DNA from 3 places in the Streptomyces sp. NBC_00377 genome. Region 1 is predicted to be linked to each of the others. Evidence: riboswitches for the same ligand, from Rfam matches in the RefSeq annotation. Region 1 holds a riboswitch; each other region holds the start of a gene.
What was found. Region 1 has a riboswitch for cyclic di-AMP ahead of OHS71_RS06575 (M23 family metallopeptidase). Riboswitches for the same ligand answer to the same signal wherever they lie in the genome.
Positions count from the first base shown of each region.

Region 2: linked by a shared signal. The riboswitch ahead of OHS71_RS11525 (M23 family metallopeptidase) and the one ahead of OHS71_RS06575 (M23 family metallopeptidase) in region 1 are both predicted to bind cyclic di-AMP.
Region 3: linked by a shared signal. The riboswitch ahead of OHS71_RS22025 (M23 family metallopeptidase) and the one ahead of OHS71_RS06575 (M23 family metallopeptidase) in region 1 are both predicted to bind cyclic di-AMP.

Region 1 covers NZ_CP107958.1:1,482,374-1,492,848, forward strand. Annotated here, with positions in the region: gene OHS71_RS06545 (sensor histidine kinase) at 1-217, opposite strand, end outside; gene OHS71_RS06550 (MBL fold metallo-hydrolase) at 529-1,758, opposite strand; gene OHS71_RS06555 (glutamate dehydrogenase) at 1,980-3,167, shown strand; gene OHS71_RS06560 (TetR/AcrR family transcriptional regulator) at 3,226-3,846, shown strand; gene OHS71_RS06565 (SGNH/GDSL hydrolase family protein) at 4,126-4,911, opposite strand; gene OHS71_RS06570 (DUF6250 domain-containing protein) at 5,038-5,769, opposite strand; gene OHS71_RS06575 (M23 family metallopeptidase) at 6,088-7,053, opposite strand; cyclic di-AMP (ydaO/yuaA leader) riboswitch at 7,058-7,236, opposite strand; gene OHS71_RS06580 (alpha-galactosidase) at 7,521-9,596, opposite strand; gene OHS71_RS06585 (tyrosine-protein phosphatase) at 9,819-10,475, shown strand, end outside.
Region 2 covers NZ_CP107958.1:2,548,407-2,558,881, reverse strand. Annotated here, with positions in the region: gene OHS71_RS11535 (M16 family metallopeptidase) at 1-847, shown strand, start outside; gene OHS71_RS11530 (M16 family metallopeptidase) at 844-2,232, shown strand; cyclic di-AMP (ydaO/yuaA leader) riboswitch at 2,435-2,604, shown strand; gene OHS71_RS11525 (M23 family metallopeptidase) at 2,619-3,362, shown strand; gene OHS71_RS11520 (GntR family transcriptional regulator) at 3,551-4,246, shown strand; gene OHS71_RS11515 (HPr family phosphocarrier protein) at 4,397-4,678, opposite strand; gene OHS71_RS11510 (bifunctional acetate--CoA ligase family protein/GNAT family N-acetyltransferase) at 4,858-7,761, shown strand; gene OHS71_RS11505 (DUF5998 family protein) at 8,004-8,600, shown strand; gene OHS71_RS11500 (alkaline phosphatase family protein) at 8,600-9,841, shown strand; gene OHS71_RS11495 (thymidine kinase) at 9,913-10,475, shown strand, end outside.
Region 3 covers NZ_CP107958.1:4,890,675-4,901,149, reverse strand. Annotated here, with positions in the region: gene lhgO (L-2-hydroxyglutarate oxidase) at 1-110, shown strand, start outside; gene trmB (tRNA (guanosine(46)-N7)-methyltransferase TrmB) at 182-1,024, shown strand; gene OHS71_RS22035 (PrsW family intramembrane metalloprotease) at 1,117-2,730, shown strand; gene OHS71_RS22030 (aldo/keto reductase) at 2,881-3,825, opposite strand; gene OHS71_RS22025 (M23 family metallopeptidase) at 4,037-5,056, opposite strand; cyclic di-AMP (ydaO/yuaA leader) riboswitch at 5,066-5,232, opposite strand; tRNA gene OHS71_RS22020 (tRNA-Met) at 5,558-5,631, opposite strand; gene OHS71_RS22015 (dihydrofolate reductase family protein) at 5,703-6,830, opposite strand; gene OHS71_RS22010 (MarR family winged helix-turn-helix transcriptional regulator) at 6,968-7,489, shown strand; gene OHS71_RS22005 (GTP cyclohydrolase II) at 7,622-8,263, shown strand; gene OHS71_RS22000 (NUDIX domain-containing protein) at 8,241-8,912, opposite strand; gene OHS71_RS21995 (DeoR/GlpR family DNA-binding transcription regulator) at 9,495-10,361, opposite strand.

The DNA.
Region 1 (10,475 bases):
GGGTGGCGCCCGGCCGGACGCCGGTGGAGCGCACGGTGAAGAGGACGACGGCGCAGGCGCTGAGGGCGACCGCGGTCGGCGGGAGCACGGCGAGCCTCAGCAGCTGGGGCCGTATGTGTGTCTCGGCCGGCGCCGGTGCGGGGCGGGTGACCGGCCGCCCGTGCCGCCCGCCCTCACGGCGGTCTGCGCGTGCGGCGGGTGCGCGGAGGTGAGACATCGGTGTCCTCGTACTGGTCCGTCGAGCCTGGTCGTCGGTCGGGAGAGCCGAGGAGTTCGGCCCGCTGCCGTCCGACGGCCACTCACAGTAGTCGGCAACGCATCATGTGCGGTGGGCAGTTGACAAAGTCCCCCGGCGAGCGTCCCGCTCTGGTATGACGCTTCGCACGGCAGAGCGAAATACCCGCACCACTCGACTGACAACGCGGAAAGAAGTCGATCAGACCTGTTCAGAGGTGGTCCGGAAATGACGATGCGGGCCGGGGAGTTCTCCACTCCCCGACCCGCACGGTCGAACACATCCGCCCACGGTCAGCCCGCCGGGACCGCCTCCGGCGCTTCGCCGCCCTCGACGGCACCCTGCGCATTATCACTCTCGGTATCGGCTTTGGCCTTGGTTACCGTCTCGCTCAGCGGACGCCATCCCGCGGCGGGGGCGAGTGCCACCTCGCGCCACCACGGCTCACCCGGGAAGGTCTCGGCGGTCGGCTCGAAGGGCTCGCCCGGGCGGGGCAGGGCGGCGCGCGCTCCGGCCGCCCGCGCGGCGGCCAGCGTGCCCTCCCCCGGGTCCGTCCACGCGTGCGTGGCGAGGTTGAAGGTGGCCCAGTGGATCGGCAGCATCACTCCGCCGGGACCGCCCTGGAGGTCCAGGTGGGCGCGCATGCCCTCCTCGGGAGTCATGTGGATGTCGGGCCAGAAGTCCGAGTACGCCCCGATCTGGATCATGGTCGCGTCGAACGGGCCGTGCTCGGCTCCGATGTCCTTGAAGCCGTCGAAGTAGCCGGTGTCGCCGCTGTGGTAGATCCGGTGCTCCTCGCCCGCGACCACCCAGGAGGCCCAGAGGGTGTGCTGGGTGTTGCGCAGGCCGCGGCCGCAGAAGTGGCGGGCCGGGGTGGCCGTCAGGGTGAGTCCGCCGACCTTCGTCTCCTCGTGCCAGTCCAGCTCGCGCAGCCGGTCGGCGGAGACGCCCCAGTGCTCGAGGTGGGAACCGACGCCGAGCGGTACGGCGAACAGGGTGTCCGTGTCCGCCAGCGCCTTGATCGTGGGCAGGTCGAGGTGGTCGTAGTGGTCGTGGGAGATGACGACCACGTCGACCGGGCCCAGGGCGGCCAGCGGCAGCGGCACCGGGTGCAGCCGCTTGGGTCCGGCGAAGGCGAACGGGGAGCAGCGCTCGCCCCAGACGGGGTCGAACAGGACACGCCGCCCGTCGATCTCGGCGAGCACGCTGGAGTGCCCCATCCAGGTCAGCCGCAGCCCCGTAGCCGGCGGCTTGGCGAGGTCGGCGAGCGTGGTCGGGTGCACCGGTACGGTGCCCACGGGGGCGCGGCGGGGCCGCTGGTCCCTGTCGAAGAAGACCTTGGCGAACTCGAGCATCGAACCCGAGGGGCGGGTACTCGCCACGCCACCGGGATTCTGGAAGACCCCGTCCTTGAAGTGCGGCGATCTGCGGATACGCGCCAGGCGCTCACCGCTCGGATCCGCGCCGAAGGCCGCGGGCTGTAGAGCGCGGAGCCCGGAGCTCAGGGAACGGAAACCGGACACGGTACCTCCAGGGGGAGTCGCTGAGGCATTCCATTATGGTCGCCCGCTCCGACAACGCCGGGGTCGCCCCGGTCATTCCGCCGCGCGCTCCACTCGCTCCCCGGGCGCCCCGGTCGTTCCGCCGCGCGCCTGCTTTGACACGACGCCCGCGCCCTTCCGATACTGACCCACTGTTCAGTACCAGCCTTGTCGCCTCTCGTGTCCGCCGTTCAGGAGCCCGTATGACCGCCCCCTTTCTGTCGCTCACCTGGACCGACGACGTCACGGGGCGGCAGGGCCATCTGGTCGTCGACCGGCTCGTGCGCGGTGTGTGCAGCGGCGGTCTGCGGATGCGGGCGGGCTGCACGCTCGAGGAGGTGACCGGACTCGCCCGTGGAATGAGCCTGAAGGAGGCGCTGCACTACGACCCCGAGGCGCGCTACGTCCCCCTGGGCGGGGCCAAGGGCGGCATCGACTGCGACCCCCGCGACCCGGAGGCGTACGGCGTGCTGGTGCGGTACCTGCGGGCGGTGCGGCCGTACGTGGAGAGCTGCTGGACCACCGGCGAGGATCTGGGGCTGACCCAGGAGCTGGTGGACCGGGCCGCCGCCGAAGCCGGGCTCGTGTCGTCCGTGCAGGCGGTCTACCCGCTCCTGGAGGACGAGTCCGCCGCCCGCGAGCGGCTCGCGGCCGCCTTCGCCGTCGAGGTGGACGGCATCGGCCTGGACGAGCTGGTCGGCGGCTGCGGGGTCGCGGAGTCCGTCCTGACCGCCCTGGACCGGGCCGACGTGCCGCACGCCGGGACACGGGTCGCGCTCCAGGGCCTCGGCACCATGGGCGGGGCCACCGCGCGTTTCCTCACGCGCGCGGGGCTGACCGTCGTGGCCGTCGCCGACGTCAAGGGCACGATCGCCTGCCCGGCCGGTCTCGACGTGGAGGCGCTGCTGGCCGCGCGGGACGCCCACGGCACGGTGGACCGGAACGTGCTGAGGCCCGGGGATCTCGAACTTCCGGGTGACGCCTGGCTGTCGGTGGAGGCGGAGGTGCTGGTGCCGGCCGCCGTCTCGTACGCCATCGGGATCGAGGAGCAGGAGAGGATCGGCGCCCGGTGGATCGCCGAGGCGGCCAACATGCCGGTACTGCCGGAGGCGGAGGAGCTGCTGCACGCGCGCGGGGTGAGCGTGCTGCCGGACGTCGTCGTCAACTCCGGGACCAACGCCTGGTGGTGGTGGACCCTGTTCGGGGACATCGGCGCGGACGCGGAGGAGGCCTTCGCACACACGCGCCGCTCGATGCGCGCCCTGGTGGAACTGGTGCTGGCCCGCGCCGAGACGGACGGCACGACACCGCGGGCCGCCGCGCACACGATCGCCGCGGGGCGGCTGCCGGTGATCGCGGAACGCTTCGGCCGGCACCGGCCCGCCCGGTGAGCGTCCGCCCCTGCGGGCCGGTCCGGCGGCGCTCGTGCCCACCGATTAGGGTGACGGAGTGGCGAGGGTCCGGTTGAGTGTGGCCGAGCGGCGCGAGGAGCTGCTGCGGGCGGCCATCGAGCAGATCGAGGCGCGGGGCGTGGCGGCGGTCAGGATCGCCGACGTCGCCGCGGCCCTCGGTGTGAGCAACGCGCTGGTGCTCTACCACTTCTCGACGAAGGAGAAGCTCGTCGCCGAGGCGTTCGCCTACGCGGCCGAGGGCGACCTGGCGCGGCTGCGCAAGCTGACCGGCCGTCGCACCACGGCACTGCGCCGGCTGCGCTCCGCGGTGCGCTGGTACGCCCCCACGGGCCAGGCCAAGGGCTGGCGGCTGTGGATCGAGGGCTGGGCGGTGTCGCTGCGTGAGCCCGCGCTGCGGGAGGTCGCGCGGGATCTCGACAAGGAGTGGAAGGCGGCGCTCACCGAGGTGCTGGCGGAGGGCGTGGCGGCGGGCGAGTTCTCCTGCCCCGACCCGGCCGGCACGGCTCTGCGTCTGACGGCCCTGCTCGACGGACTCGCGGTACAGCTGACGTCCTACGCGGGTGCGGTGTCCCGGGCCCGCGCCCAGGAGTGGGTCGACCAGGCGCTGGCCCGCGAACTCGGCCTGGAAGCGGAGATGTTGGGCGCCCAGAAGCGCTGAGGCGCCGCCTGTCCGCGAGCCCGGGCGGAGCGGGCCGTCGTCCGGCCGGCCCTTGTGCCGGTACGGCGCTCGGCCCGGCCCCCCGACCGCACCTGTCCTGAGGCTGCCGGATGCGCGGCTGCGGGGTTGGTGCCGGCGGGCGGGGCCGGGTGCGGGTGCGGTCGTCCCGGCACCCGCACCCGGCCCCGCCCGGGCATCACTCCCGTGCGATCACCTCGCCGGCGGAGCGGCCTGTCGTACGTCGTTCACGGCCCGCCGCCGGTGCGAGCGGCCGACGGCTCAGGCCACGGCCGCGATCCGCATCCTGATGTCGTCCGGCGACAGCGTGCCCTTGGCGGTCACGTGGTCGCCCGAGGACTCTCCGCGCAGCCGGCGTCCGATCCACGGCACCAGGTACTCGCGCGCCCAGTGGACGTCGTCGCGCCGCACCTCGAGCGTGCCGCGCGGCGGGAGCGGCGGCCAGGGCTGCTCCGGGTCGGCCGGCACCTCGAGGCCGAGGACCTGTCCGGCACGCAGCGCCACGCGCGTGTGCCCCTCCGGGGAGAGGTGCAGCCGGTCGCCGTCCCAGGCCCTGCGGTCCTGGACGGACTTCAGGGACCACAGGTCGAGCACCGGGCAGCCGTACCGGTCGGCGACGGCGCGGACATGTCCGTTGTACGTGGCGATCTTGCCCCGCAGATGCTTGAGCACGGGGATGCCACGGGTGTCGAAGCCGGTCGTCACCATGACGGTGCCGGCCACGGCGGTCAGGGCCGAGATCGCGCGCTCGAAACGCTCGGCGACCTCGTCCGGGTCGGTTCCGGGACGGAGGATGTCGTTGCCGCCCGCACAGAAGGAGACCAGGTCCGGGGCGAGTTCAACCGCCCGGGTGAGCTGGTCCTCCATGATCTGGTCGAGCAGCTTTCCGCGGACCGCGAGGTTGGTGTAGTTGAAGTCGCCCTCGGGCCGCCGGTCCGCGAGGAGTACCGCGAACCGGTCCGCCCAGCCGACCAACGCCCCATCGGGGCCGGGGTCGCCGACGCCCTCGGTGAAGCTGTCCCCCACCGCCACGTACGACCCGATCACTGATCTGATGTCACTCTTCGAATCGTCTGCCACAGCGGTTCATCATTCACCTTCGAATGTGACCTACGCGATCGTAGGAAGGAGTTGACGGGCGGTGAGATAAGACACCCTTAAAGGATTTGCCAATCAGGGAATAAGGGACCATGCGCGGAAGTCGTTGATCCGGAAATGGCTCCAGGTGGTGCGGAAGGCGAAGTGCCCGCCCGTGTACGGCTCCGGGTCGGTGTAGTCGAAGACGAGCCGGCCGTTGTTCCACCAGCGGACGACCGGGCCGTCGGAGACGATCCGGACGTGGTTCGGCTCGTTCGCGACGAGCAGCGGCTCGGTGTAGTCGTAGATCAGCGGTCGGATCCCCGCCTCGCCGACGTAGCGGCGCAGCCGGGTCGTGGTGTTGGTGTTGGCGCCGTAGCCGGCGTAGTACGTCCTGAGGTGGTCGTACTCGGCGAGGGCTCCGCCGCGCGGGGTGGCGAAGAGATCCTCCGGGGAGCGGACGTCGACGGCGTTCCAGAAGTTGTTGAGGTCGGAGACGCGGTCGTTGGCCCCGCCGGCGGAGACCGGCGTGGCGACGTACTCGATGACGTACGGTCCGCGCAGCGGCTGCTTGAACCAGATGGTCGCCCCTGCGGGCACGTCGACCTCCAGGGCGCCCCGGGAGGCGGTGACCGTCCCGCCCCTCTCCAGTTCGACGGCCCACTGGCGCAGGCCGTGCCGGAAGTCGTCGTGGGCGATCGGGCGACGGTGGCGGGACGGACGGGGCCAGGCGCTCGCGGCGGCGGCGCTCGCGGCGCCCGCGGGCGCGACGGCGGCCAGGGTGGATCCGGCTGCGAGGGTCACGAATGCCCTCCGGGTGGTCGTCATGCCGGTCGGCTCCTTTGATGGAAAGCGCTTGCTCCTCGACGGAGACCACTGTGTCCCCACCCCGCCCGCCTGTCGATGGGGCGAAAAGGACCGCCACGAGAACGCAACAGAACGATCAGCGTCGCGCAGACCCGTCATCGACCGCCGCGTCGGGCGGTGCCTCATCCCGACCCGCCGGACCCAGACCCGGATCCGAGCCGCCGGACCCAGACCCGGATCTGGATCTGGTCCCGGACACGCCGAAGGCCGGACCCGGGAACGGCGTGTTCCACGGGTCCGGCCTTCGGCCGCGCGTCAGGCGGTGGGTCGTCGCGGGGGTCAGCCGACGGAGACCCCGTGCGAACGGAGGTAGGCGAGCGGGTCCACGTCGGAGCCGTAGTCCGGCCCGGTCCGGATCTCGAAGTGCAGGTGCGGGCCGGTCACGTTGCCGGTCGCACCGGAGAGGCCGACCTGCTGGCCCGGGGTCACGGTCTGGCCGGCGGAGACGGAGAGCTGCGACAGGTGGGCGTACTGGGCGTAGTAGCCGTCGGCGAGCCTGATGACGACCTGGTTGCCGTACGCGCCGCCCCAGCCCGCGGAGACGACGGTGCCCGCGCCCACGGCCTTGAGGGAGGTACCGGTCGGCACGACGAAGTCGGTGCCGGTGTGGTAGCCGCTGGACCACATGCTGCCGGCGGTGTGGTACGCGGTGCCGACGGTGGCGCCCGCCACCGGCAGGACGTAACCGCTGGAATCGGCGCTGTTGCCGCCGCTGCTGCTCTCGACGGCCCGGGTGACCGCCTTCGAGGAGGACGAGCCGGACGACGAGGAGGGCGACGCCTTGCTGCCGGACGTCTTCGACGAGGAGGACGACTTCGAGGACGAGCCGGACGACGAGCCGGAGCCGCCGGTCGTGGCGGCCTTCCTGCCGATCGAGAGCTTCAGTCCGGGGTGGATCAGCGACGGGTCGCTGCCGACGGCCTGCCGGTTGTCCTGGTACAGCTTCTGCCAGCCGCCGCTGACGTTCTGCTCGTCGGCGATCTTCGAGAGATAGTCGCCGGACCGCACGGTGTAGGTCTTGGCGCTGGTGGCGTTGGCCGCCTTCTGCGCCACCGGCACGGACTGCACGGCCTTCTCCGGAACGGCCTGGGAAGCCGACTGCGCGACGGACTGCGTGGGCGCCGCATGGGCACCACTGGCGCCCATGAGCGGAAGGGCGAGCGCGGCGCCGCCAGTTCCGGCGACGGCTATGGAGCGGGTGAGGCGCTGAGCCTTGGGACGGCGGTGCTTACCCTTCGCGGGCATGGCGAATTCCTCTCCGGCGCCTGCGAGGTGAGCTGTCGGGTGCGGACTGGAGATGCCCGGCCGCGCCGAGGCGCGGCTTTACCCCAAAGCCTGTTCCGGAGACCGGAACAGGCAGTACTGCCTGTGGGTCCCCCGCTCCTGCCATGCACGGGTGAGTGTGCGGGATCCGGGCGGTGGCAGGATTCGGCGTCCGTCCGGATTGGTGTGGAACGTAAGCGACTCGGACGCACAGGGACAAGCAGAGGTTGCACGGTTCACGCGTTTCGCTTGATCCTCGGTGGGAATCCCCGGTCACACTCCGTTGAAGAAGACACTCGCGTACCACCAACCACCCATGAATGCCCGCGCATTACGTGAACATGACCGACGACGCACGGTCACGAATATGACGCTGCTCACGTGACGGTTCTCCAGGTTCCGTCATTTCAGAGCGAGTTGTAACGAAGGAACTAATTCGGGCAGATGCCTCAGATGCGACGCAGACGGATAACCGTCGCATCGAGGTCGCTCCGCAGTCCCACCCGCAGCCCGTGATGCAGCAGGACCGCACCCCGGTGGACTTCACCCGTTTCACGGCATTCATACGACGCTGCCGGGTCGAGTCCGCGCAGCCTCAGCGCCGGCACCGGTTCGCCGAACCGCTGCGCCTGGAGCCAGGCGAGGACGACGCACTCGTCGCCGCGCACGTACTGGACGGCGCTCAGGCCGCCCGCCGGGGGCCGCAGCCGGTAGAGGTCGCCATGCTGCACGAGGGGCCGGATCTCCTTGTAGAGCTCCACCCACCCGCGCGCCTCGGCGAGCTCCTCCTCACTCCACTCGGAGAGATCTCCGCCGACGCCGAGCACCCCGGCCATGGCACTGACGAACCGGAAGCGCAGCGAGCTGACCCTGCCGTTGAGCTGCGTGTTGGGGCTGTCGGTGACCCAGGCCGCCATGACCCGGGCGGGGTGGATCTGGCTGAAGCCGTGCTGGATGTCGAGCCGGTCGAGCGGATCGGTGTTGTCGGAGGTCCACACCTGGTCGGTGCGGCTCATGATCCCCAGGTCGATGCGGCCGCCGCCGCCCGAGCAGGACTCGAAGGCCACCCCGGGATGCGCGGCCCGCAGCCGGTCCAGAAGGCCGTACAGGGCACGCACGTGGTCGACCCACAGACGCTGCGGGTAGGGGTCGTCCGGCCAGCCCGCGTCGGTGAAGCAGCGGTTGAAGTCCCACTTCACATAGTCGACGGGCGCGCTGGAGAGGAGCCCGTGAAGCTGCTCCCAGAGATACTCCTGGACGTCCTCACGCGCAAGATTCAGTACGAGCTGATTGCGGAACTCCGTACGCTTTCGTCCGGATTGGAACTGCACCCAGTCGGGGTGGGCCCGGTACAGCTCGCTGTCCGGGTTGACCATCTCCGGCTCGACCCAGATGCCGAACTGCATGCCGAGGGCGTGCACCTGGTCGGCCAGGGGCTTCAGCCCGTTCGGGAAACGGTCCGGGTTGGGCCGCCAGTCGCCGAGCCCGGCATGGTCACCGGTGCGCGCCCCGAACCAGCCGTCGTCGACGACGAAGAGCTCCACGCCCATCGCGGCGGCCCGCCGGGCGAGCATGCCCTGCTGCTCCTCGGAGATGTCGAAGTAGGTCGCCTCCCACGAGTTGAACAGCACCGGCCGGTCCTGTCCGGCGTCCGGGACGATGTGGGCGCGCTGGTAGGCGTGCCAGGTGCGGCTCGCGCCGCCGAAGCCGGCGTCGCTCCACAGGCCGGCGAAGACCGGCGTGGTGAAGGACTCCCCCGCCGCCAGCCGCAGCAGGCCCGAGTCGTCGTACCCCACGCCTCCGGTGATCTGCACGCGCGCGTCCGGGAGTTGGGCGACGGCGATCCGCCAGGAACCCGACCAGCCGAGGGCGCAGCCGTAGACCTCGCCGCGCTCCTCCGTCGCGTCCGTGTCCAGGGCGACCCACGGCAGGTGCTGGTGCCCGGTGTGCCCGCGGCGGCTGCCGATGACCTTCTCACCGTAGGTGAGGGGAGATCGCGTGAGCCGGGACTCCGCGGCCCAGCGGCCGTGCAGCTGGGAGAGCCGCCAGTCGTCACGCTCGGGCAGGGTCCAGGTGGCGGAGTCGGCGCGCAGCAGCTCCAACGCCCCCTCCCCCTCGTTGCGCAGGGTCGTCCAGCGCTCGACGACGTCGCCCCGCATCCGGTAGTGCAGCGTGAGGGCGAGACCGGCGTCGCGGAACCGCAGGCGCAGCTCCTCGGCGTCGGCCTCGAAGCCCTCGTAGGACCACTCGGTGCCGCGCCGCTCGTCGGTGCGCACGGACAGGGCCGGCCGGACGAAGCGGGGGCCGCCCTCGACGGGATACTCCTCGCGGCCGTCGAGCGGGGCCTCGAAGGACGCCCCGCGCTGCGACGGCGGGAGGGCGGCCAGCGCCTCGGCGTCCGCGAGCGCGATGCCCGGGCCCCAGTGCAGGTGGACCAGCTCGTCGGCCTCGGTGAGGTGGAGGGCGTAGCTGCTCGTCGGCCCCGAAAGGAGCCAGGTGCGGCCATTGTCGGCGATCTCGGGCATCAAACCCCCACTAATTCGAACAGGTGCGATCAAGCACCAACATCATCGAATGCGGTCGGCCCCCTGGGCAACTTTCCCCGGTCGACTCTTCACCTGGTCAGACGTGCGGGGCACCGGCCCGTGGGCAACTCGTTGCCCCGGGAATCCATGTCGTATGGTCGAGGAGGTGTCCCGTCGGCCACGGAGCCGCGCCGACGCGGACCCGACAGGGAGGGAGCTTTCGTGACGCAGCAGGTCCCGTCGACCGAGCCCGAGCTGGCCGGGGTGCGCAACTTCCGGGATGTGGGCGGCCTGCCGACCGTCGACGGCCTGCGGGTGCGGCACGGCGTGCTGTTCCGCAGCGGCCATCTCGCGCACGCGACCGACGAGGACGCCGCGTTCCTCGCGGGTCTGGGCCTGCACACGATCTTCGACTTCCGCAACGCCGCCGACCACAAGCTGGAGGGCCCGGACGTCGAGCTGCCGGGCGTGCGCAATGTGAACCTGCCCCTGTCGGACCCGGCGGACGGCGCCGAGTTCTGGAAGATGGTGCGGGACGGCGAGCTCGACCAGCTGCGCGCGATCCTCGGCGACGGCAAGGCGGCCGGCCGGATGATCGCCTCCTACCGCTCGATCATCAGGAAGCGCACGGCCGAGCACGCGCGTGTGCTGCGCTCGCTCGCCGAGGACAGCGTCCCGGCGCTGATGCACTGCGCGGCGGGCAAGGACCGCGCGGGCCTGTCCGTCGCGGTGACGCTGCTGGCCGTGGGCGTGGAGCGCGAGGCGATCCTCGCCGACTACCTGGAGTCCAACGCCAAGCACCGCCGCTATGTGGTGCGCCGCAGCGGGACCTCCTCCGCCGCCTACTCCCCCGAGGTCATGGAGCTGCTCGGCCCCCTC
Region 2 (10,475 bases), 1.1 Mb from region 1:
GGGTCACCCCTACCACCACACGCCGATCGGTTCGATGGCCGACCTGGACGCGGCGACCCTGGAGGACGCGCGCGCGTTCTTCCGGACGTACTACGCGCCCAACAACGCGGTGCTCTCCGTGGTCGGCGACATCGACCCGGAGCAGACCCTCGCCTGGGTCGAGAAGTACTTCGGTTCCATCCCCGGCCACGACGGCAAGCCCGCGCCGCGTGACGGCGGACTGCCCGACGTCATCGGCGAGCAGCTGCGTGAGGTCGTGGAGGAGGAGGTGCCGTCCCGTGCGCTGATGGCCGCCTACCGCCTGCCCGAGGACGGCACGCGCGTGTGCGACGCCGCCGACCTGGCGCTCACCGTCCTCGGCGGCGGCGAGTCCTCTCGTCTCTACAACCGGCTGGTGCGCCGCGACCGTACGGCCGTCGCGGCCGGCTTCGGCCTGCTGCGCCTCGCCGGGGCGCCCTCCCTGGGCTGGCTGGATGTGAAGACGTCCGCCGACGTCGAGGTGCCCGTCATCGAGGCCGCCATCGACGAGGAGCTCGCCCGGTTCGCCGAGGAGGGCCCCACGGCCGAGGAAATGGAGCGGGCCCAGGCGCAGCTGGAGCGCGAGTGGCTCGACCGGCTCGGCACGGTCGCCGGCCGCGCCGACGAACTGTGCCGGTTCGCCGTCCTGTTCGGCGACCCGCAGCTCGCCCTCACCGCCGTCCAGCGTGTGCTGGAGGTGACGCCCGAGGAGGTGCGCGAGGTCGCCAAGGCCCGTCTGCGCCCCGACAACCGTGCGGTGCTCGTCTACGAGCCGACCGCCCCCGAAGCGCCCGCCGACCAGGACGAGAACGAGGAGACGGCCCGGTGACCGAGCTCGCCACGATGGACTTCCACCCCCAGCCCCGGGCGGGCGAGGCCAAGCCGTGGGCGTTCCCGGCGCCCGAGCGCACCGCGCTGGCCAACGGCCTGACCGTGCTGCACTGCCACCGTCCCGGCCAGCAGGTCGTCGCCGTCGAGGTCCTCCTCGACGCGCCCCTGGACGCCGAACCGATCGGCCTCGACGGTGTCGCCACGATCATGGCGCGCGCGTTCTCGGAGGGCACCGACAAGCACTCCGCCGAGGAGTTCGCCGCCGAACTGGAGCGCTGCGGCGCCACCCTGGACGCACACGCCGACCACCCCGGCGTCCGGCTGAGCCTCGAGGTGCCTGTCTCGCGCCTGCCCAAGGGGCTCGGTCTGCTCGCGGACGCCCTCAGGGCGCCCGCGTTCGCCGACAGCGAGGTCGAGCGCCTCGTCCGCAACCGCCTGGACGAGATCCCGCACGAGCTGGCCAACCCCTCCCGGCGCGCCGCCAAGGAGCTCTCCAAGGAGCTGTTCCCGGCCACCGCGCGGATGTCGCGCCCGCGCCAGGGCACCGCGGAGACGGTCGAGAAGATCGACTCGGCCGCCGTACGCGCCTTCCACGAGAAGCACGTCCGCCCCGCCACCGCCACCGCCGTGGTCGTCGGCGACCTCACCGGCGTCGACCTGGACGCGCTCCTCGGTGACACCCTGGGCGCCTGGACGGGGTCCTCGGCCCAGCCGCGGCCCGTGCCGCCGGTGACCGCCGACGACACCGGCCGGGTCGTCATCGTGGACCGCCCCGGCGCCGTCCAGACGCAGTTGCTGATCGGCCGGATCGGCGCCGACCGGCACGACCGTGTGTGGCCGGCGCAGGTGCTCGGCACGTACTGCCTCGGCGGCACCCTCACCTCCCGGCTGGACCGTGTCCTGCGCGAGGAGAAGGGCTACACCTACGGGGTCCGCGCGTTCGGCCAGGTCCTGCGGTCGGCCCCGGACGGCTCGGGCGCCGCGATGCTCGCGATCAGCGGCTCCGTGGACACCCCGAACACCGGTCCCGCTCTGGACGACCTCTGGAAGGTCCTGCGCACCCTCGCCGCCGAGGGGCTGACCGACGCCGAGCGTGACGTCGCCGTGCAGAACCTGGTCGGCGTGGCGCCGCTGAAGTTCGAGACGGCCGCGGCCGTCGCCGGCACGCTGGCCGACCAGGTCGAGCAGCATCTGCCCGACGACTTCCAGGCCACGCTGTACCAGCAGCTCGCCGCGACCGGCACGGTGGAGGCGACCGCGGCGGCCGTGAACGCCTTCCCGGTGGACCGGCTGGTCACCGTGCTCGTCGGTGACGCCGCGCAGATCAAGGAGCCGGTCGAGGCTCTCGGCATCGGCGAGGTGAAGGTCGTGTCGGCGGAGTAGATCCCGCCAACCACGCGCGCGTGCAGGGGCCCTGGTCGACGAGAGCGTCACCAGGGCCTCCGCATGTCCGAATTGAGGCGGACGCTGCCCGTCTGCCCTGTGGGATGCGCTACAAAAACCGGGATCCGTTTGAGGATTGAAACCCGCGCCGCTTAGCGTCATCCGGGCTGTTCGTCAGGCAGTGCGCCGCACCCGCGGCACCGGACAGTCATCGCCGAGTCCCCGTACGGCGCGAGCCAGGGGAGCCGGGGACCCACTTGTGAAGTCCCTGGGGTGAATCGGACGCCCGCGCGTGCAGCGCGAGGGGGTCCGTAGGAGACCTTCCTGCTCCGAACCCGTCAGCTAACCCGGTAGGCGAGAGGGAAGGAAAGGACACCCCCAACTTCATGGCGTTCACCTGCGCCACCGGGAAGCACCGTCGGCCCAGCCGGATGCAGCGCAGCGGCGTCCGCGCGGCGGGCATCGCGGCGCTCACCACCACCGGTGTCATGGCCACCGTCGCCTCCACCCCGGCCTTCGCAGCCGAGCCCACCCCTGAGCAGACCGGGCTGATCCCCGTGGTCACCGCCGGCGAGTCCGTCGTCGAGCAGATCGACGACCAGGTCGCCGTGCAGAAGCAGGCGGCCTTCGAGGAGGCCGCCCGCCAGGCCGCCGTCAAGAAGGCGGTGGAGGAGCGCGAGGCACGCGTACGTGCCGCCCGTGAGGCCGAGCGCAAGCTCCTCAACACCTTCGTACCGCCGATCACCGGTTCCTATGTCTCCACCGGCTACCAGGCCAGCAGCTCTCTGTGGTCCTCCGGCAGCCACACCGGCATCGACTTCCACGCCGCGAGCGGCACCTCCGTGCACGCGGTCGGCTCCGGCACCGTGGTCGAGGCCGGATGGGGCGGCTCCTACGGGAACCAGATCGTGATCAAGATGAACGACGGGACCTACACCCAGTACGGTCACCTGTCGTCCATCGCGGTGTCGGTGGGTCAGCACGTCACCCCGGGCCAGCGCATCGGCCTGTCCGGCGCCACCGGCAACGTCACCGGCCCGCATCTGCACTTCGAGGCCCGCACCACCGCGGAGTACGGCTCCGACATGGACCCGGTCGCCTACCTGCGCAAGCACGGCGTGAACGTCTGACGACCCACGGCGACAGATCGTTCTGCCCCGGCCTCCCGGCCGGGGCTTTCGCCGTTTCGGGGGCCTCCGCTGTCCAAAAAATATCCCCGGAATCCGGCTCGCCGTCGGAATTTCCCGCTCATTGCAATAGAGTCACGGAACACACGTCAATCATCGACGTTTCACGGGGATTAAGGCGGAGGTCCGTCATGCGTATTCCGGCGCACTCGGTGTGCACGGCCATTCGGGACGACATCGTCGCGGGTGTCTACGAGCGCGGCAGCCGTCTCACCGAGGAACTTCTCGCCCGCCGCTACGGCGTCTCCCGCGTTCCGGTCCGGGAGGCGCTGCGCACCCTGGAGGCCGAGGGCTTCGTCGTCACGCGGCGGCACGCGGGCGCGTGCGTCGCGGAGCCGACGGAGCTGGAGGCCGCGGACCTTCTTGAGATGCGCATGCTCCTGGAGCCGCTCGGCGCCTCCCGGGCCGCACAGCGCCGCACCGAGGCTCATCTGAAGGTGCTGCGCGGGCTCGTCCGACTGGGCCAGGAGCGGGCCCGGAGGGGCAACAGCGAGGATCTGCGCTCCCTGGGGAGCTGGTTCCACGAGACGCTCGCCCAGTCCTCGGGAAGCCACGCCCTGACGTCGATGCTCACCCAGCTGCGCCACAAGATCGCGTGGATGTACGCGGTGGAGGCGCCGGCGGACCCCGTGGAGTCGTGGGCGGAGCACGGCGCGATCGTGGACGCCGTGGCACGCGGCGACGGCGAGCGCGCGCGGGCGATCACGTCGCTCCACACCGAGCGCGCGACGGCCGCGCACCGGCTGCGCTTTTCCGGCGGCGCCGAGCGCCTCGACCGTGTGAGGACTTCGCAACCTCCCGTAAACATGACGGGCCTGCGGCATTAACAAGAGGGCCGTATACAAAGAGGGGATAATTCGCGGGGGATTATTTCTGCTGCCCGGGAACGGGAATGAAGAAGGGCTCGCCCGATAATTCGGACGAGCCCTTCGAGGTATCCGTGACGCCTATGAGGCGGCGAACACCGCATTCATCGGTCAGACGGTCTCGGGAAGCTCCTCGAGTCCCTCGGCGACCAACTTCGCCAGGCGGTCGAGCGCGGCGTCCGCGCCGTCCGCCTCGGAGGCGAGGACGATCTCCTCGCCGCCCTGGGCGCCCAGGCCGAGCACGGCCAGCATGGAGGCCGCGTTGACGGGGTTGCCGTCTGCCTTGGCGATCGTCACCGGGATGCCTGCGGCCGTGGCGGCCCGGACGAAGATGGAAGCGGGGCGGGCGTGAAGGCCCTCGGCCCAGCCGACGTTGACGCGGCGCTCAGCCATGTGATGCTGCCCTTCAGTGTTTCAGGTTGTCTAGACCAGTGTTCCACACGTGAAGCGTATGAGGGAGGGGGTGGTGGGCCCCCTCCTGCCGTGGTCCTCGGATCGCGGCCTCGATCCGACTTCCGTCCTCCACAGACTGCCTCGCGCCGTTGCCGTACGCGAGCCGTAGTCTGGGCCCCATGCAGAGCGCGTCGGACCGGCACGAGTACCCCGCCCACTGGGAGGCCGACGTGGTGCTGCGCGACGGCGGCACCGCGCGCATCCGCCCCATCACCGCCGACGACGCCGAGCGCCTGGTCAGCTTCTACGAGCAGGTTTCGGACGAGTCGAAGTACTACCGTTTCTTCGCGCCCTACCCGCGCCTGTCCGCCAAGGACGTCCACCGCTTCACGCACCACGACTTCGTGGACCGGGTGGGACTCGCGGCCACGGTCGGCGGCGAGTTCATCGCAACCGTACGCTATGACCGCATTGGTCCGGACGGCATGGCCGCCTCGGGACCGGCCGACGAGGCCGAGGTCGCGTTCCTCGTGCAGGACGCCCACCAGGGCCGCGGTGTCGCCTCCGCGCTGCTCGAACACATCGCGGCCGTGGCACGCGAGCGCGACATCCGCCGCTTCGCGGCCGAGGTCCTTCCCGCCAACACCAAGATGATCAAGGTGTTCACCGACGCCGGCTACACCCAGAAGCGCAGCTTCGAGGACGGCGTCGTACACCTGGAGTTCGGGCTCGAACCCACCGAGCGCTCCCTCGCCGTGCAGCGCGCGCGGGAGCAGCGCGCCGAGGCGCACTCCGTACGGCGGCTGCTCGCGCCCGGATCGGTCGCCGTCGTCGGCACCGGCCGCACGCCCGGCGGTGTCGGCCGCAGCGTCCTCGGCAACCTCCGCGAGGCCGGCTTCACCGGGCCCCTCTACGCCGTGAACAAGGCCTTCCCCGAGGATCTGAAGGAACTGGACGGGGTGCCCGCCCACCGCTCGGTGCGCGACATAGCGGCGCCCGTGGACCTCGCGGTCGTCGCCGTCCCGGCGGAACAGGTGCCCGCGGCCGTCACCGAGTGCGGCGAGCACGGCGTGCAGGGACTGGTGGTCCTCTCCGCCGGCTATGCCGAGAGCGGGCCCGAGGGGCGGGAGCGCCAGCGCGAACTCGTCCGGCACGCACGCGCGTACGGGATGCGGATCATCGGCCCCAACGCCTTCGGGGTCATCAACACCTCCCCGGAGGTGCGGCTCAACGCCTCACTGGCCCCGGAGATGCCGCGGCCCGGGCGGATCGGCCTGTTCGCACAGTCCGGCGCCATCGGCATCGCCCTGCTGTCCCGCCTCCACCGGCGGGGCGGCGGAGTCACCGGTGTCACGGGCGTGTCGACCTTCGTCTCCTCCGGCAACCGCGCGGACGTCTCCGGCAACGACGTCCTCCAGTACTGGTACGACGACCCCGACACCGATGTCGCCCTCATGTACCTCGAATCCATCGGCAACCCGCGCAAGTTCACCCGCCTCGCGCGGCGCACGGCGGCCGCCAAGCCCCTCGTCGTCGTCCAGGGCGCGGGTTCCGCCCCGCAGGGGCACGCCGTCCGGGCGACGCGGCTGCCGCACGCGACGGTGTCGGCGCTGCTGCGGCAGGCCGGCGTGATCCGCGTGGACACCATCACCGAACTGGTGGACGCGGGGCTGCTGCTCGCCCGCCAGCCGCTGCCGACGGGACCACGGGTGGCGATCCTCGGCAACTCCGAGTCCCTCGGTCTGCTGACGTACGACGCCTGCCTCTCGGAGGGACTGCGGCCACAGCCGCCCTCGGACCTGACGACAGAGGCGTCGGCGCAGGACTTCCACGCCGCGCTGGCCCGGGCGCTGGCCGACGAGACGTGCGACGCGGTGGTCGTGACGGCCATCCCGGCGATCGGGGAGAGGTCGCCCGGGGACGCGGAACTCGCGGAGGCCCTGCGGTCGGCCGCGGCCGCCGCTCCCGCCAAACCGGTGCTCGTCGTGCACGTGGAACTCGGCGGTCTCGCTACGGCGCTGTCCGCCGCGGCGAGCACCGCACCGCGCGCGGAAGCCTCCCCACGCGCGCGTACCGACGACGAGGACCGGGCGCCCACCGGCGACCACCGCGAGCCCACCGACGACCAGCACCGCGCGCGTGCCGGCGGCGGGGACCCTGGACCCGCCGACGCCTCGGGCGGCGGGCCGGCGCCCGAGGCCGTAGTGGCGCCCGAGGGAGCGCACCTCATCCCCGCCTACCCCGCGGCCGAACGTGCCGTCCGCGCCCTCGCGGAGGCCGTGAAGTACGCCCAGTGGCGGCGCGAGGCGGCCGTCGCCGGCAAGGTGCCCGAGTACGAGGACATCGACGAGAAGGGCGCGGCCGAACTGATCGGCGGGCTCCTCGCGCGCGGGCAGGGACTCACCCTCGGCACCGAGGAGACCTGCGAGCTGCTCGGCCGCTACGGCATCCGCACCCGCCGGGCGATCCCGGCGCCCACCCCTGACGAGGCCGCGCGGGCCGCGGACGCTCTCGGCTATCCCGTCGCCCTGAAGGCCACGGCCCCGCACCTGCGACACCGCGCGGACCTGGGCGGCGTACGTCTCGACGTGGCGGACGAGGAGCAACTGCGTCGTTCGTACGCCGAATTGACCGGACTGTTCGGCAAGCCGGAGGAGATCCGCCCGGTCGTCCAGGCGATGGCACCGCGCGGGGTCGACACGGTCGTCCGCGCGGTCATCGACCCGGCGGCCGGAGCCGTCCTGTCCTTCGGGCTCGCAGGCGCCGCCTCGCAACTGCTCGGGGACATGGCGCACCGGCTCGTCCCGGTCACGGACCGGGACGCGACCTCGCTGATCCGGTCCATCAGGACGGCCCCGCTCCTCTTCGGCTGGCGTGGCTCGACGCCCGTCGACACCGCCGCCCTGGAGGAGCTGCTGCTGCGGGTGTCCCGGCTGGTCGACGACCACCCCGAGGTCGTCGCGGTCACCCTGGAACCGGTCGTGGTGGCCCCGCACGGCCTGAGCGTCCTCGGCGCGTCCGTACGCCTCGCACCCCCGCCGGCCCGCGGCGACCTCGGGCCGAGGACACTGCCGACGTACTGAGCAGCCCACGACGTACTGAGCAGGCCCCGACGTACCGGGCCGGTCCCGCAGGTTCCCGCCCGGAGCCGTGGACCGTCCGGGGCGCCAGAAGCACGTCGCCGGGTACGCGCGCGTGGACGCGCCGCCGGGCAGCGTGCCGCTCGTGGGTGCGCCCCCGGGGCGCCGTCGGAGCGCTCCGACGCCGCCGCCGACGTAGCGAAGCGGTCCTGAGCGGTGCCTCGCAGTCAGTGGGCCCCCGTAGGATGGACGGCATGGCCAAGACCAGTACGACGACCCAGGGGCTGCGCGCGGCGATCGAGCGCAGCGGCTACTACCCGGCACTCGTGGCCGAGGCGGTGGAGGCCGCTGTGGGCGGCGAGCCGATCCGGTCGTACCTGGTCCACCAGGAGACCACGTTCGACCAGAACGAGGTGCGGCGGCATGTGACCGTGCTGGTCCTCACCGGCAACCGTTTCATCGTGAGCCACACCGACGAGCAGGCCGCCGACACCACCTCCCCGACGCCGTACGCCACGACGTCCACGGAGTCCGTGAAGCTCGGCCGGATCTCCTCCGTCGTCCTCAGCCGCGTCGTCGCCAACCCGGAGTCGTACACGCCGGGCACCCTGCCCCGCGAGGTCGTGCTGACCATCGGCTGGGGCGCCGTCTCCCGCATCGACCTCGAGCCGGCCGCCTGCGGAGACCCCAACTGCGACGCCGACCACGGCTACACCGGCAGCTCGACGGCCGACGACCTCAGCCTGCGGGTGAGCGAGGCGGGTGACGGCCCGGAGACGGTCCGCCAGACGCTCGTCTTCGCACAGTCGCTCTCCGAGGCGACAGCGGACGTAACCCGCTGATGTCCCACCCGCAGCCCCCCGCCGCCCCTGACCGAGGGCGCCCCGAGGCCACCCCGTTCGACGCCGCCTGGGACTTCCCCGAACCGCTCGCCGTCGGCTCCGCTCCGGTCCCGGAGTACGGCTCCGGCTCCCTCGCCGACCTGCTGCCGACGCTGGCCGCGGGCATGGGCGTACCCGGTACGGCCGCGGCGATCACGGAGTTGACCCCGGCCGACCGCAACTGCGTCTTCCTGATCGACGGCCTCGGCTGGGAGCAGATCAAGGCCCACCCCGACGAGGCGCCCTACCTCCACGCGCTGCTCGGCAGCTCACGAGGCGGCACCGGACGCCCGCTCACCGCCGGCTACCCGGCGACCACCGCGACCTCCCTAGCCTCCGTCGGCACCGGCCTGCCCCCGGGCGCGCACGGCCTGCCCGGCTACACCGTGCGCAACCCGGCGACCGGCGAGCTGATGAACCAGCTCCGCTGGCAGCCGTGGACGGCCCCCGGCGCCTGGCAGCCGTACCCCACGGTCTTCCAGCTCGCGCACAAGGCGGGTGTGCACGCCGCCCAGGTGTCGTCCCCGACGTTCCAGAACACGCCGCTGACCAAGGTGGCCCTCAGCGGCGGAACGTTTCACGGACGGCTGACCGGCGAGGAGCGCATGGACTTCGCCGCCGAGCAACTCGCCGCCGGCGACCGCTCCCTCGTCTACACCTACTACGCGGAACTGGACGGCGCGGGGCACCGCTACGGCGTCGCCTCCGACACCTGGCGCGGTCAGCTCATGTACGTCGACCGGCTCGTCCAGCGCCTCGCCGAGCAGCTCCCGCCGCGCAGCGCGCTGTACGTCACCGCTGACCACGGCATGGTCGACGTGCCCTTCGACGAGGACCACCGCATCGACTTCGACGCGGACTGGGAGCTGAGCGCAGGGGTGGCCCTGCTGGGCGGCGAGGGTCGCGCGCGCCATGTCTACGCCGTGCCGGGCGCCGAGGGCGACGTTCTGACCTGCTGGCGCGAGGTGCTCGGCGAACAGTTCTGGGTCGCCTCGCGCGACGAGGCGATCGCCGCGGGCTGGTTCGGGCCGCAGGTCGACAAGCGGGTGTACGCCCGCCTCGGCGACGTCGTCGCGGCCGCCCGGGACGACGTTCTGCTCATCGCCTCCGAACGGGAGCCCAAGGAGTCGTCGATGGTCGGCAACCACGGCTCGATGACCCCTGCCGAGCAGCTGGTCCCGCTGCTCGAAGTACGCTCCTGACGCCCGAAGCCGTCTCTCCCGCCCCTGCTCCCGACTCGTCTCCACCTTCACCGAAAGGCGCTCGACTCCCCATGCCCGAGCTGGTGTTCTTCTCCGGAACCATGGACTGCGGGAAGTCGACGCTGGCTCTCCAGATCGAGCACAACCGCTCCGCGCGGGGACTCCAGGGCATGATCTTCACCCGGGACGACCGCGCGGGCGAGGGCAAGCTGTCCTCCCGGCTCGGCCTGGTCACCGACGCCGTCGAGGTCGAGGACGGTCAGGACCTCTACGCCTCCCTCGTCGACCACCTCTCGCAGGGCGGCCGCGCGGACTACGTGATCGCCGACGAGGCGCAGTTCCTGGCCGAGGAGCAGATCGACCAGCTCGCGCGCGTGGTCGACGACCTGGACATCGACGTCTACGCCTTCGGGATCACCACGGACTTCCGTTCCAAACTGTTCCCCGGCTCCCAGCGGCTCGTCGAGCTCGCCGACCGCGTCGAGGTGCTCCAGGTCGAGGCGCTGTGCTGGTGCGGCGCCCGCGCCACGCACAACGCCCGCACGGTGGGCGGCTTCATGGTCGTGGAGGGCGCCCAGGTCGTCGTGGGAGACGTGGACCAGGCGGACACGATCGGCTACGAGGTCCTGTGCAG
Region 3 (10,475 bases), 3.4 Mb from region 1:
GAGCGCGGGCGGTCCACGTCCTGAACGCTCCCTCGCCCGCGGCCACCGCCTCGCTGCCGATCGGGCGAGAGGTGGCGCGACGGGCCCTGGGAGCGCTGGCGGGCGCATGAGCGGCCGGACGTCTCACCTTCCGGCGGGGGGCGGCGGGCAGGTGCGGCCGCGCCGTAAAATCGACCGCACTGTGTCTGATTCCGTGAGCACCCCCGAAGCCCCCCAGCCCTTTCCCGATGGCGAGCACCACCCGGGCGAGTCCGTCCGGCACACCCGCGCCAAGGGGGAGCCCCGGTTCCCCGACGGGCCCAGGGCCGATCCCGCAGGGTCGCACTTCGAGCGGCGGATCAGAAGCTTCCAGCCCCGGCGCAGCCGGGTGACGGCCGGGCAGGCCGACGCGTTGCAGCGGCTGTGGGCCAAGTGGGGGCTCGACATCGACGGGCACCCCGTGGACCTCGCCGAGCTGTTCGGCGCGGACCGTCCCGTCGTGCTGGAGATCGGCTTCGGCATGGGCGAGGCGACCGCGCAGATGGCCGCCGCCGCCCCGGACACCGGCATCCTCGCGGTGGACGTGCACACGCCCGGCCAGGGGAACCTGCTCAACCTCGCGGACCGCACCGGGCTGACCAACATCCGGGTCGCCAACGGCGACGCGATCATCCTGCTGCGCGAGATGCTGCCCGCGGACTCGCTCGACGGGCTGCGCGTCTACTTCCCCGACCCCTGGCCGAAGAAGCGCCACCACAAGCGGCGCCTCATCCAGCCGGAGTTCCTCGACCTGGCCGCGACGCGACTCAAGCCCGGCGCGGTCGTGCACTGCGCCACGGACTGGGAGCCGTACGCCGAGCAGATGCTCGAGGTGCTGACCGCGCACCCCGACTTCGAGAACACCCGGGCCGACGGCGGGTTCGCGCCCCGGCCCGAGTTCCGGCCGCTGACCCGTTTCGAGGGACAGGGGCTGGACAAGGGTCACGTCGTGAACGATCTGCTGTTCCGCCGCGTACAGCATCGCGTCCGGCCCGGGGATCTCTGACCGGGGCAAGGCCCCGATCAAGGGATCGACCAAGGGATCACCGACCGACCTCCCCCTCCACCACAGTCCCCTCCCTCGTTAGGGTCGATGCCGTGGCCTTCAGTCCTCCGTTCCCGCCCCATCCGCCGCATCCCGGCGGCGCGCCCGAGGACGGTGTGCTGCGCCACGCTCACTGGTGGCAGCGCAGGTCGGTCCGGTACGGGGCGCTGATCACCCTGCTCGCGCTGTCCGGTCTGGTCATCCTCGCGCTGGTGCGCGAACAGACCGGCACGGAAGGATTCCTGGTCGGGCTCGGGCTCGCCGTGCTGCCCGTGCCGTTGCTGGTCGCCGCCTTCCGCTGGCTCGACCGGGTCGAGCCGGGCCCCTGGCGGAACCTGGTGTTCGCCTTCGCCTGGGGCGCGTGCGCGGCGGCCCTGATAGCCATCATCGCCAACAGCTTCGCGACCCGCTGGATAGCGACCGCGACCGCCGACCCGTCCGGCGCGGACACCCTCGGGGCGACCGTCATAGCGCCCGTCGTCGAGGAGTCCGCCAAGGCCGCCGCCGTCCTGCTGGTGTTCCTCTTCCGCAGACGGGACTTCACCGGGATCGTCGACGGCGTGGTCATAGCCGGGCTCACCGCCACCGGCTTCGCCTTCACCGAGAACATCCTCTACCTCGGCACCGCGTTCGGCACCGACCAGCTCACCGGCGACACCGGCATCGCGTCCGTGACCGCCGCGACCTTCTTCGTACGCGTCATCATGTCGCCGTTCGCCCACCCCCTGTTCACCGTCCTGACCGGCATCGGCTTCGGCGTCGCCGCGCTCTCCGGGAACCGTCAGCACCTGCGGCGCGTGCTGCTCCCGCTGTGCGGGCTGCTCCTCGCGATGGGCATGCACGCCCTGTGGAACGGCTCCTCGTCGTTCGGCGAGTTCGGGTTCTTCGCGGTGTACGCGGCCTTCATGGTGCCCGCGTTCGGGCTGCTCACCTGGCTGGCGGTGTGGACACGCCAACGCGAGCTGCGCACCGTGCGCGAGGAGCTGCCCGCCTACGCGGCCGCGGGCTGGCTCATGCCGGCCGAGCCGTACGCGCTCGGCTCGATGCGTGCCCGGCGGCTGGCCCGCGAGTACGCCGGCCGCCACCTGGGCCGGCCCGCGGCGCGGGAGGTCGCGCGGTACGAGGCGTACGCCACGTCCCTCGCGTTCCTGAGGCACCGCGGCCGCCGGGGACGGGCCGACGCCGACTTCGTCCTTCGGGAACGGGAATTGCTCAACGAACTGTGGCGCCGCCAGGACATCGCCCGCCCCGCGCTGGACCACGCGGCCCGGATGACGGCCCCGCCGGTACGGGTGGTCGCGCCGCCCTGGCCGGTGCAGGGGGTGTACGGGTACGGCCGGGGGACGGTTCACGGCCAGGCACCGGCGTACGGCCACGCACCGGCGTACGGCCAGGGACCGGCGTACGGCCAGGGACCGGGATACGGCCAGGGCCACAGCGCCGGATTCGGGCACCCGGCAGGACCGGGATACGCCCAGCCGGCAGCTCCGGGGTACGCGCACCCGGCGGGACCGGGATACGGATACCCCGCAGCGCACGGACCCGGACCCGGACCCGGATTCGAGACCGGCCCCGGGTACGAATCCGGCCCCGGCCCCGGCCCCGGACCTGGCCCGGGGCAAGGATTTCCGGCGGGGCCCCGTCCCAACCCCCACCCGCATCAGTAGGCCGAGCCGCAGCAGGTCAGGCCGACGCGGGCCGGTCAGAGGCAAGTCGGACCGACGCAGGTCGACCCAACGCGGGTAGAGCCGACACCGGAGCTCGGGTCAGGCCCACGCCCAGGTGATGCCGAAGCCCGGGTCAGACCGGAGCCCGGGTCAGGCCGAGGCTCGGGTCAGTCGGGTGAGTTCATCCTGGGTCAGTTCCAGCTGTGCCACCCCGAGCAGTGCCGGCAGCTGCTCGATCGTGCGCGCGGACGCGATCGGGGCTGCCACCGTCGGCCGGGCCGCGAGCCACGCCAGGGCGACCGTGGGGATCTGTGTGTCGTGGGCCTGGGCGATCTCGTCCAGGGCGGTGAGGACGTTCCGGCCCCGCTCCGTCTCCAGGTGCTTGGCGGCGCCGGCGGCCCGGGGGCTCTGCACGGTCGTACCGGGCCGGTACTTGCCGGTGAGGAAGCCGGAGGCCAGCGCGGAGTACGGGACGGCGGCGAGGCCGAAGCGGGCGGCGAGGTCCTGGAGGCCGCCCTCGTAGGTGTCGCGCGAGACCAGGTTGTAGTGGGGCTGGAGGGCGACGTACCGGGCCAGGCCCTCGCGGTCGGAGAACTCCAGGGACTCCTGGAGACGCTCGGGCGAGATGTTGGAGGCGGCGATGTGGCGCACCTTGCCCGCCGTCACCAGTTCGTCGAGCGCGCCGACGATCTCCTCGACGGGGACCTCGGGCTTGTCGAAGTGCGTGTAGTAGAGGTCGATGCGGTCGGTGTTCAGACGGCGGAGCGAGGCGTCGGCGGCGGCCTTGATGTTGTCGGCGGACAGACCGGGGAACGCGGGGTGCTGGCTGACCTTCGTGGCGATCACGACGTCGTCGCGGTTGCCCCGGGCCTTCACCCACTTGCCGATGAGGGTCTCGGACTCGCCGCCGCTGTTGCCCTCGACCCACGCCGAGTAGGAGTCGGCGGTGTCCACGAAGTTGCCGCCGGCGGCGGTGTAGGCGTCGAGTACGGCGAAGGAGGCCGCCTCGTCCGCGGTCCAGCCGAAGACGTTGCCGCCGAGGGACAGGGGGAAGACCTCGAGGTCGGAGGAGCCGAGTCGGCGAAGAGAAGTCATGTTCCGTTTCAACGGACGCCGGTGGCCGGCCCATTCCGGGCGTGACGCGAAGAACATGTGAACGGCGCCGGTGAAGTGCGCCGGTGAATGGCGCAGCCCCGCAGCCGTCCGACGCGGAAGGCGTCAGGGCTGCGGGGCTGCGTCAGCGGGTCGGGAGAGCCGGGTCGGCGTGTCCGAGGAGGGACCGCCCGGGGTGTCGGAGGGGGACGGCTCAGGGGTTGAGGCCCTTGCCGCGCAGCCAGGCCGCCGGGTCGATGCCGTCGGAGCTGCCACCCGGGTGGACCTCGAGGTGGAGATGGGCTCCGGTGACGTTCCCGGTCGCGCCCACCCGGCCGATGACGTCACCGGTGGCGACCTTCTGGCCGACGCTGACGCTGATCGACGACTGGTGGCAGAACCACAGCTCGGTGCCGTCGTCCAGGGTCAGGATGGTGCGGTAGCCGTAGGAACCGGCCCAGCCGGCCTCGGTGATGGTGCCGCTGTGGACGGCCTTGATGAGCGTGCCCGTGGGCGCGGCGAAGTCGAGGCCCGTGTGGTAGCCGGAGGACCAGAGGGAACCGGCCTGACCGAAGGTCGAGGTGATGGTGTACGAGGAGGTGGGCAGCGTGTACTGCTTGGCCAGCTCGGCCAGGCGCGCGGCCTCGACCTTCGCGGCGGCTTCCTCGGCGGCCTTCTTCTTCGCGGCGGCGGCCTTGGCCTCCGCCTCCTTCTGGGCCTTGGTGACGGCGTCGGCCTCGGCCTTGGCCGCCGCGGCGAGGGCCTTGACCTCGACCTGTGACTGCTGAGACTCGGCCTGCGCCATGATCCGGCTGCGCAGGGCCTCACCGGCGTCGGCGACGCTCTCGTCGGCGTCCACGGCCGCTTCGGAGCCGAACCCGGCGAGGGCCGGCGCGGCTTCCTGGGCGGGTTCGTCGTCGGAGATGAGCGAGCCCACGTTGGGCAGGTCCGGCATCGAGATGGAGACCGGGGCCTTGCCGGTGTTGGCGCTGGCCATGCCGCCCGCGCTGACGGCGGCAATGACGCCGACGCCGAGGACGGTGGAGCTGCGGGCGAATCCGCCGCCGCGCTGCTTGGCCACGCGGTGCTTGCCGCGTACCGGGCGAATGGAGTCCGCGGTGGGGTTCCACTCCTCCCACGGGCCCTCGTCGGTGCGGTAGTCGCCGTAGCCGAAGGTCTCGGTGGACCGGCTGGGCGCGTACGGGGCCTCGGGGGCAGGCGGGTTGGACGCCACGCGGGCGCACTCCTTTCCTTCCGTCGCCTACCGGGTTAGCTGACGGGTTCGGAGCGGGAAGGTCTCCTACGCGCGTATACCGGTCGTGGACTCTGCGAGTTCACGACGGCTTCCGCGTGATTCACCCCAAGGTGGTGGTTCCCCGGTTCCCTTGCGGGATTCGGCACGTGCCGCACGGAGCCGACTCTTGTGCCGGCTGGGACGACCGCGCTGCGTTATCGAACGTTAATAGACCCGGGGGCGGGATTCCAAGCCGTTCTTCTTGATCAACAACATTTCTGGCCTGGACCTTTCAGGCCACCAGTGGTGAAAAACGGGCGAGTTGACCACGCGCCGAAGGCGCTTCGACATGCCCTGGAAACGCCTCGGTAGTCACAGGAGTTTTGATGGTGACTCAGTCGTTATGCGCTGGGCGGTCGACCGGTCACCAAGAGTGAGGGAGCGGTCGGTGAACGCACCGAAGGCCGGAACCCTTTCGGATTCCGGCCTTCGGCCTATCAGTAGCGGGGACAGGATTTGAACCTGCGACCTCTGGGTTATGAGCCCAGCGAGCTACCGAGCTGCTCCACCCCGCGGCGATGAACACAACTGTACGCCATCAGCGGGGCAGAAAGCACATCGGTTGTCCCGTGGGGCTCCGGCGGCCTCAGAGGAGATGGCCGTTCGGGCCCTTCGCCCGCTCCTCGTACTCCGGGAGCACGAGGACGTCGACGCCCCGGGACGTCAGCAGGCCGGTTCCGTCCGCCTCCGTGACGAAGGTGTCCGGCTCGCGCCAGGCCGTGACCACCCTGCGCACCCCCGCGTCGAGGATGAGCCGGGCGCAGGGGGCGGGGCGGGAGGAGCGGCGGGCACACGGTTCGAGGCTGCTGTAGACGGTGGCCGTGGGCAGACGGGGGTCGGCGGGGTCGAGTTTCGCGAGGGCTGCCTCCTCGGCGTGCACGACCGGGTCGCCGGCCTCGCGGGAGTGGCCGCGCGCCAGCTCCGTGCCGTCGGCGGCCACGATCACCGCGCCGACGCTGAAAGCGGTCCGCGACGGCGGGCAGTCGGCGGCGAGGGCGCAGGCGAGGGCCAGCCAGTGACGGTCGGCCGCGACGGGCAGCAGGCCGGCGCCGGGTGCGGTGGGCTCGTAGCGGTTCAGGACGACGTCCTCGATACGCCGGGTCTCCACCAGGCGGAGCCGTCCGCCCTGGTAGGCGCCCGGGCCGAACAGCCGGGGCGCGTGCGGGTCGCCCACGAACAGCGGGGCGAGGACGAGCTGGAGTTCGTCGGCGAGGCCCTCTTGGAGCAGCTGGGTGTGGACGGTTCCGCCGCCCTCGACCATGAGGCGCCGTACACCGCGGACATCGTGGAGGTGTTCGAGGAGACGGCGCCAGTCCAGTTCGGGGCCGAGCGCGACGGCGTCCGCCGCGATGCCGAGCGCCCGGACCCGCTCGGCGCCCTTCTCCGTCGTGTACACGACCTTCTCGCCGCCCGTGTGCCAGAAGTTCGCCGCCGGGTCGAGTTCGCCGAAGCCGCTGACGGTGACCTTGAGCGGGTAGGGCGGCCGTCCGGCGGCCACCCGGGCGGCGCGCCGCTCCGGGGAGTTCACCAGGAGCCGGGGGTTGTCGGCGCGGATCGTGCCGGCGCCGATGAGGATGGCGTCGACGGAGGCCCGTACCTCGTCCACGCGGTCGAAGTCGGCGCGGCTGGAGAGGAGCAGACGTTCGGGCGTGGTGTCGTCCAGGTATCCGTCGAGGGACACGGCGGCGGACAGCAGGACGTACGGGTACGGCATCGACGCGGCTCCCCGGCTCGGTCCGACGGCGGTCTGACGGCGCTCTGACGTGCAGTGACGTGCCCTGACTCGATCGGGGCGCCGGGCCGACGACGGTGCTCTTGGTTCAAGTTTGTAACAAACCTACACTGGGTGGCATGACGACCCGCTGGCTCACCCCCGAGGAGCAGCGCGCCTGGCGCGCGTACGTTGCCGGCTACTCCCTCCTCGAGGACGCGATCGACCGGCAGCTCCAGCAGGAGGCCGGCATGCCCCACCTGTACTACTCCATCCTCGCCAATCTCTCCGAGACACCGGAGCGACGGCTGCGGATGACCGACCTGGCGGAGCGGCTGAAGATCACCCGGAGCCGGCTGACCTACGCGGTGTCCCGGCTGGAGAAGGACGGGCTGCTGCGGCGCGAGGAGTGCCGCTGGGACAAACGCGGCAGCGTCGCGGTCCTGACCGACGAGGGCATGACGGTGCTGGAGGGCGTGGCGCCCGGCCATGTCGGGACGGTCCGCGCCGCCCTCTTCGACCGGCTCACCCCGGAGCAGGTGGGACAGCTGGAGGAGATCTTCACGCAGGTCGCGCGCGGGCTCCAGGAGAACGACGGCGAGGCGGCGCCCGAGGATCTCCCGTGGCGCCGGCGTTCGTCGCCGTGCTCCGGAACCTCGTGAGCCGCGCCACAATCCAGTTGCTTCAAATTTAAAGCATGGGGTAGGGTCTCGAATCGTTGGATCTGCTTCAAATCTGAAGCACAAGGCGGTCCAGTGCCGCCTTGTCACCGTCCTCCGGACCCGGGAGACCGCATGCCCGACACCCCCGCCGCCACCCCCCGCGCCCGCGTCCGGGTACCGCTGCGCTTCCCCGACGGCTACTCCGTCGACGCCGAACTCGTCACCTTCCACGGTCTCGCCGACGGCCAGGAGCACGTCGCCGTCGTCCTCGGCGAGCCGGCGCCCGGCGTCACCCCCCTGGTCCGGCTGCACTCCGAGTGCCTGACCGGTGACGTCTTCGGCTCCGCCCGCTGCGACTGCGGGCCGCAGCTGCGCGAGGCGGTCGAGCGCATAGCCGTCACGGGCGGTGTCCTGCTCTACCTGCGCCAGGAGGGCCGCGGCATCGGCCTCTACAACAAGCTCGACGCGTACGCCCTCCAGGACCAGGGCCTGGACACCTACGAGGCGAACGCCGCGCTCGGTCTGCCCGAGGACGACCGGGACTACACGGCCGCCGCCCAGATGCTGCGCGCCCTGGGCATCACGGCCCTGGACCTGCTGTCCAACAACCCCGACAAGGCCGAACAGTTGCGGGACCTGGGCATCGACGTCCAGGACCGGGTCCCGACGGGCGTCTTCACGACCCCGCACAACGTCCGCTACCTGCGCGCCAAGGTCCTCCAGACCCAGCACACGCTGCCGCTGGCCGACCTCACCGGCTTGAGCGTGGGCTGACGGCCGGCGGCCCGAACGGGCCGTCCAGCGCGGCCCACTGGAGCAGCATGACGGTCTTGGCGTCCGCGATCGCGCCGGTGCGGACGAGGTCGAGGGCCTCGGCGAAGGGGAGTTCGACCACGGCGATGTCCTCGCCCTCGGCCGCCACGCCCGCCGTGTCGACACCGGGGGCGCAGGCGTCGTAGGGGGCGGCGAAGAAGCTGAGCCGTTCGGTGACGGAACCGGGGCTCATGAACGCGTCGAAGAGGTGCTCGACCTCGTGGACCACCCGTCCGGTCTCCTCGGCCGCCTCGCGGCGGATCGCCGCCGGCGGGTCGTCGCCGTCCAGGAGCCCGGCCGCGGCCTCCAGCAGCATGCCGTCCGGGTGCCCGTTGACGTACGCGGGCAGCCGGAACTGCCGGGTGAGCAGGACGGTGCGGCGGTCGGGGTCGTAGAGGAGGATCGTGGCGCCGTCGCCCCTGTCGTACGTCTCGCGCCGTTCACGGCTCACGTGGCCGTCGCCGTGCCGGTAGTCGAAGGTGGTGCGGCGCAGGACGGACCAGTCGCAGGCCAGCTCCTCGACGTCGACGACGCGGACCCGGTCGTTGCCGTCGAGGTCGCGTCCCTGGCGGTCGAGCCCGGTTCGGCCACGCGGGTCCGGGGTGTCGATGCCGGGGGTGCCCGGGACGGCGTGTCGCGCGGTGCCACGGGTGCCGGACCCGGGACCGGCCGGACTGTCGACGTACCCCGTCATCGGCGGCCTGCCCACGGTGGCGGCGGGAACACCGGCTCGGCAGACGCCGGGGACACCGGGGCCGGAGTCGGGGGCGCCGGGAGCGCGGGAGGCGGGGACGCCAGAGATGCGGGGCTCGGAGGCGGCGGGTACGTCGGCGAGGTCGGCGTAGATCCTCTTGCCCAGGGCGCGGGCCCGCTGGACCATCCGGTCCGCGCCCTGCGACGGGCCGCCGATGCGCAGGACCGCGTCGCAGCGGGCCAGCAGGCGTTCGGCCACGGGGTGGAAGATCTCGTCGAACAGCGGGTCGCCGGGGGCGGCGCCGCCCGCCGCCTCCAGCAGGGGCAGCGCGAGCGCCTCGCCGGTGACGGCCAGGTGCCCGGCGCGGAACAGACCGAGGGCGACCTCGTTCATGGCCCGCACATGGGCGGCGAGCTTCTCGGGGTCGTCGCCGGTGCCCGAACGGTACGGGCCGGCGACAAGGATCACCAGGGGTTCCACGTGCTCTCCAGAGCGAGTTCAGGCCAGCCGGGTCCGGACCCCTGCCTCACGCAGGGCGTCCAGGGTCCGTGGGCCGCCGGGGTGGGTGGCGGGATCCGCCGCTGCCGCGTCGGTGACGAAGGAGTGCACGGCGTCGAGCGGGCCGACCTGGCTGAACGCGCGCACACCCAGCTTGGTCGCGTCGGCCACGGCGACCGTACGGGCGGCCTGGCCGAGTCCCGCCTGCTTGACGGCCGCGTCCTCGAGGGAGAACTCCGACCAGCCGTGCACGGCGTGCACCCCGCCGATCGACATCACGAACACGTCGAAGGCCAGGGACTCGAGTGTGCGCAGGGCCAGCGGCCCGACGAGAGACCGCTCACCCGGACGGGAGCGGCCCCCGACCACCAGCAGTTCGATGCCGGGCCGGTCGGCCAGCCGCAGCGCCGCCTGGAGACTGAGCACCGCGACGGTCAACGGACCCCGCGCGGCGAGGTGTTCCGCCACGTGCACGGTCGTGGTCCCGGCGTCCAGCAGCACCCGTGACCCCGGCTCGACCATCCCGGCGACGGCCGCGCCGAGCCGGTCCTTCGTCGCCGCCTGCCACGCCTGCCGCGCCTCGAAGCCGCCGCCCTCCTCGCGCGGCCGCCCGGCGACGGCGCCGCCGTGCACCCGGCGCACCAGCCCCTGCCGCTCGAGCACGTCCAGGTCCCTGCGCACGGTCATCTCCGAGACCCCGAGCCGCTGGGCGAGTTCGGCGACGGAAACCCGCGCCTGCCGCCGCTCCCGGCCCTGCGCCGGTCCCTGCTCATGACCTTGGGCCGGTCCCTGCTCCTGCCCATGCTGATCCCGGCCGTGCCCCTGGACGAGACGGAGGGTCAGATCGAGACGGTCGGCGACATCCATGAGCACAGTTCTACCATTTACATGTTCGAGTGAACATCGATATGTTCGCCAGGCACTTCGCCGACCGCCGCTCCCGCCCCTACCGGCCCACCCGGGCGGGCCGGTACATAGAAT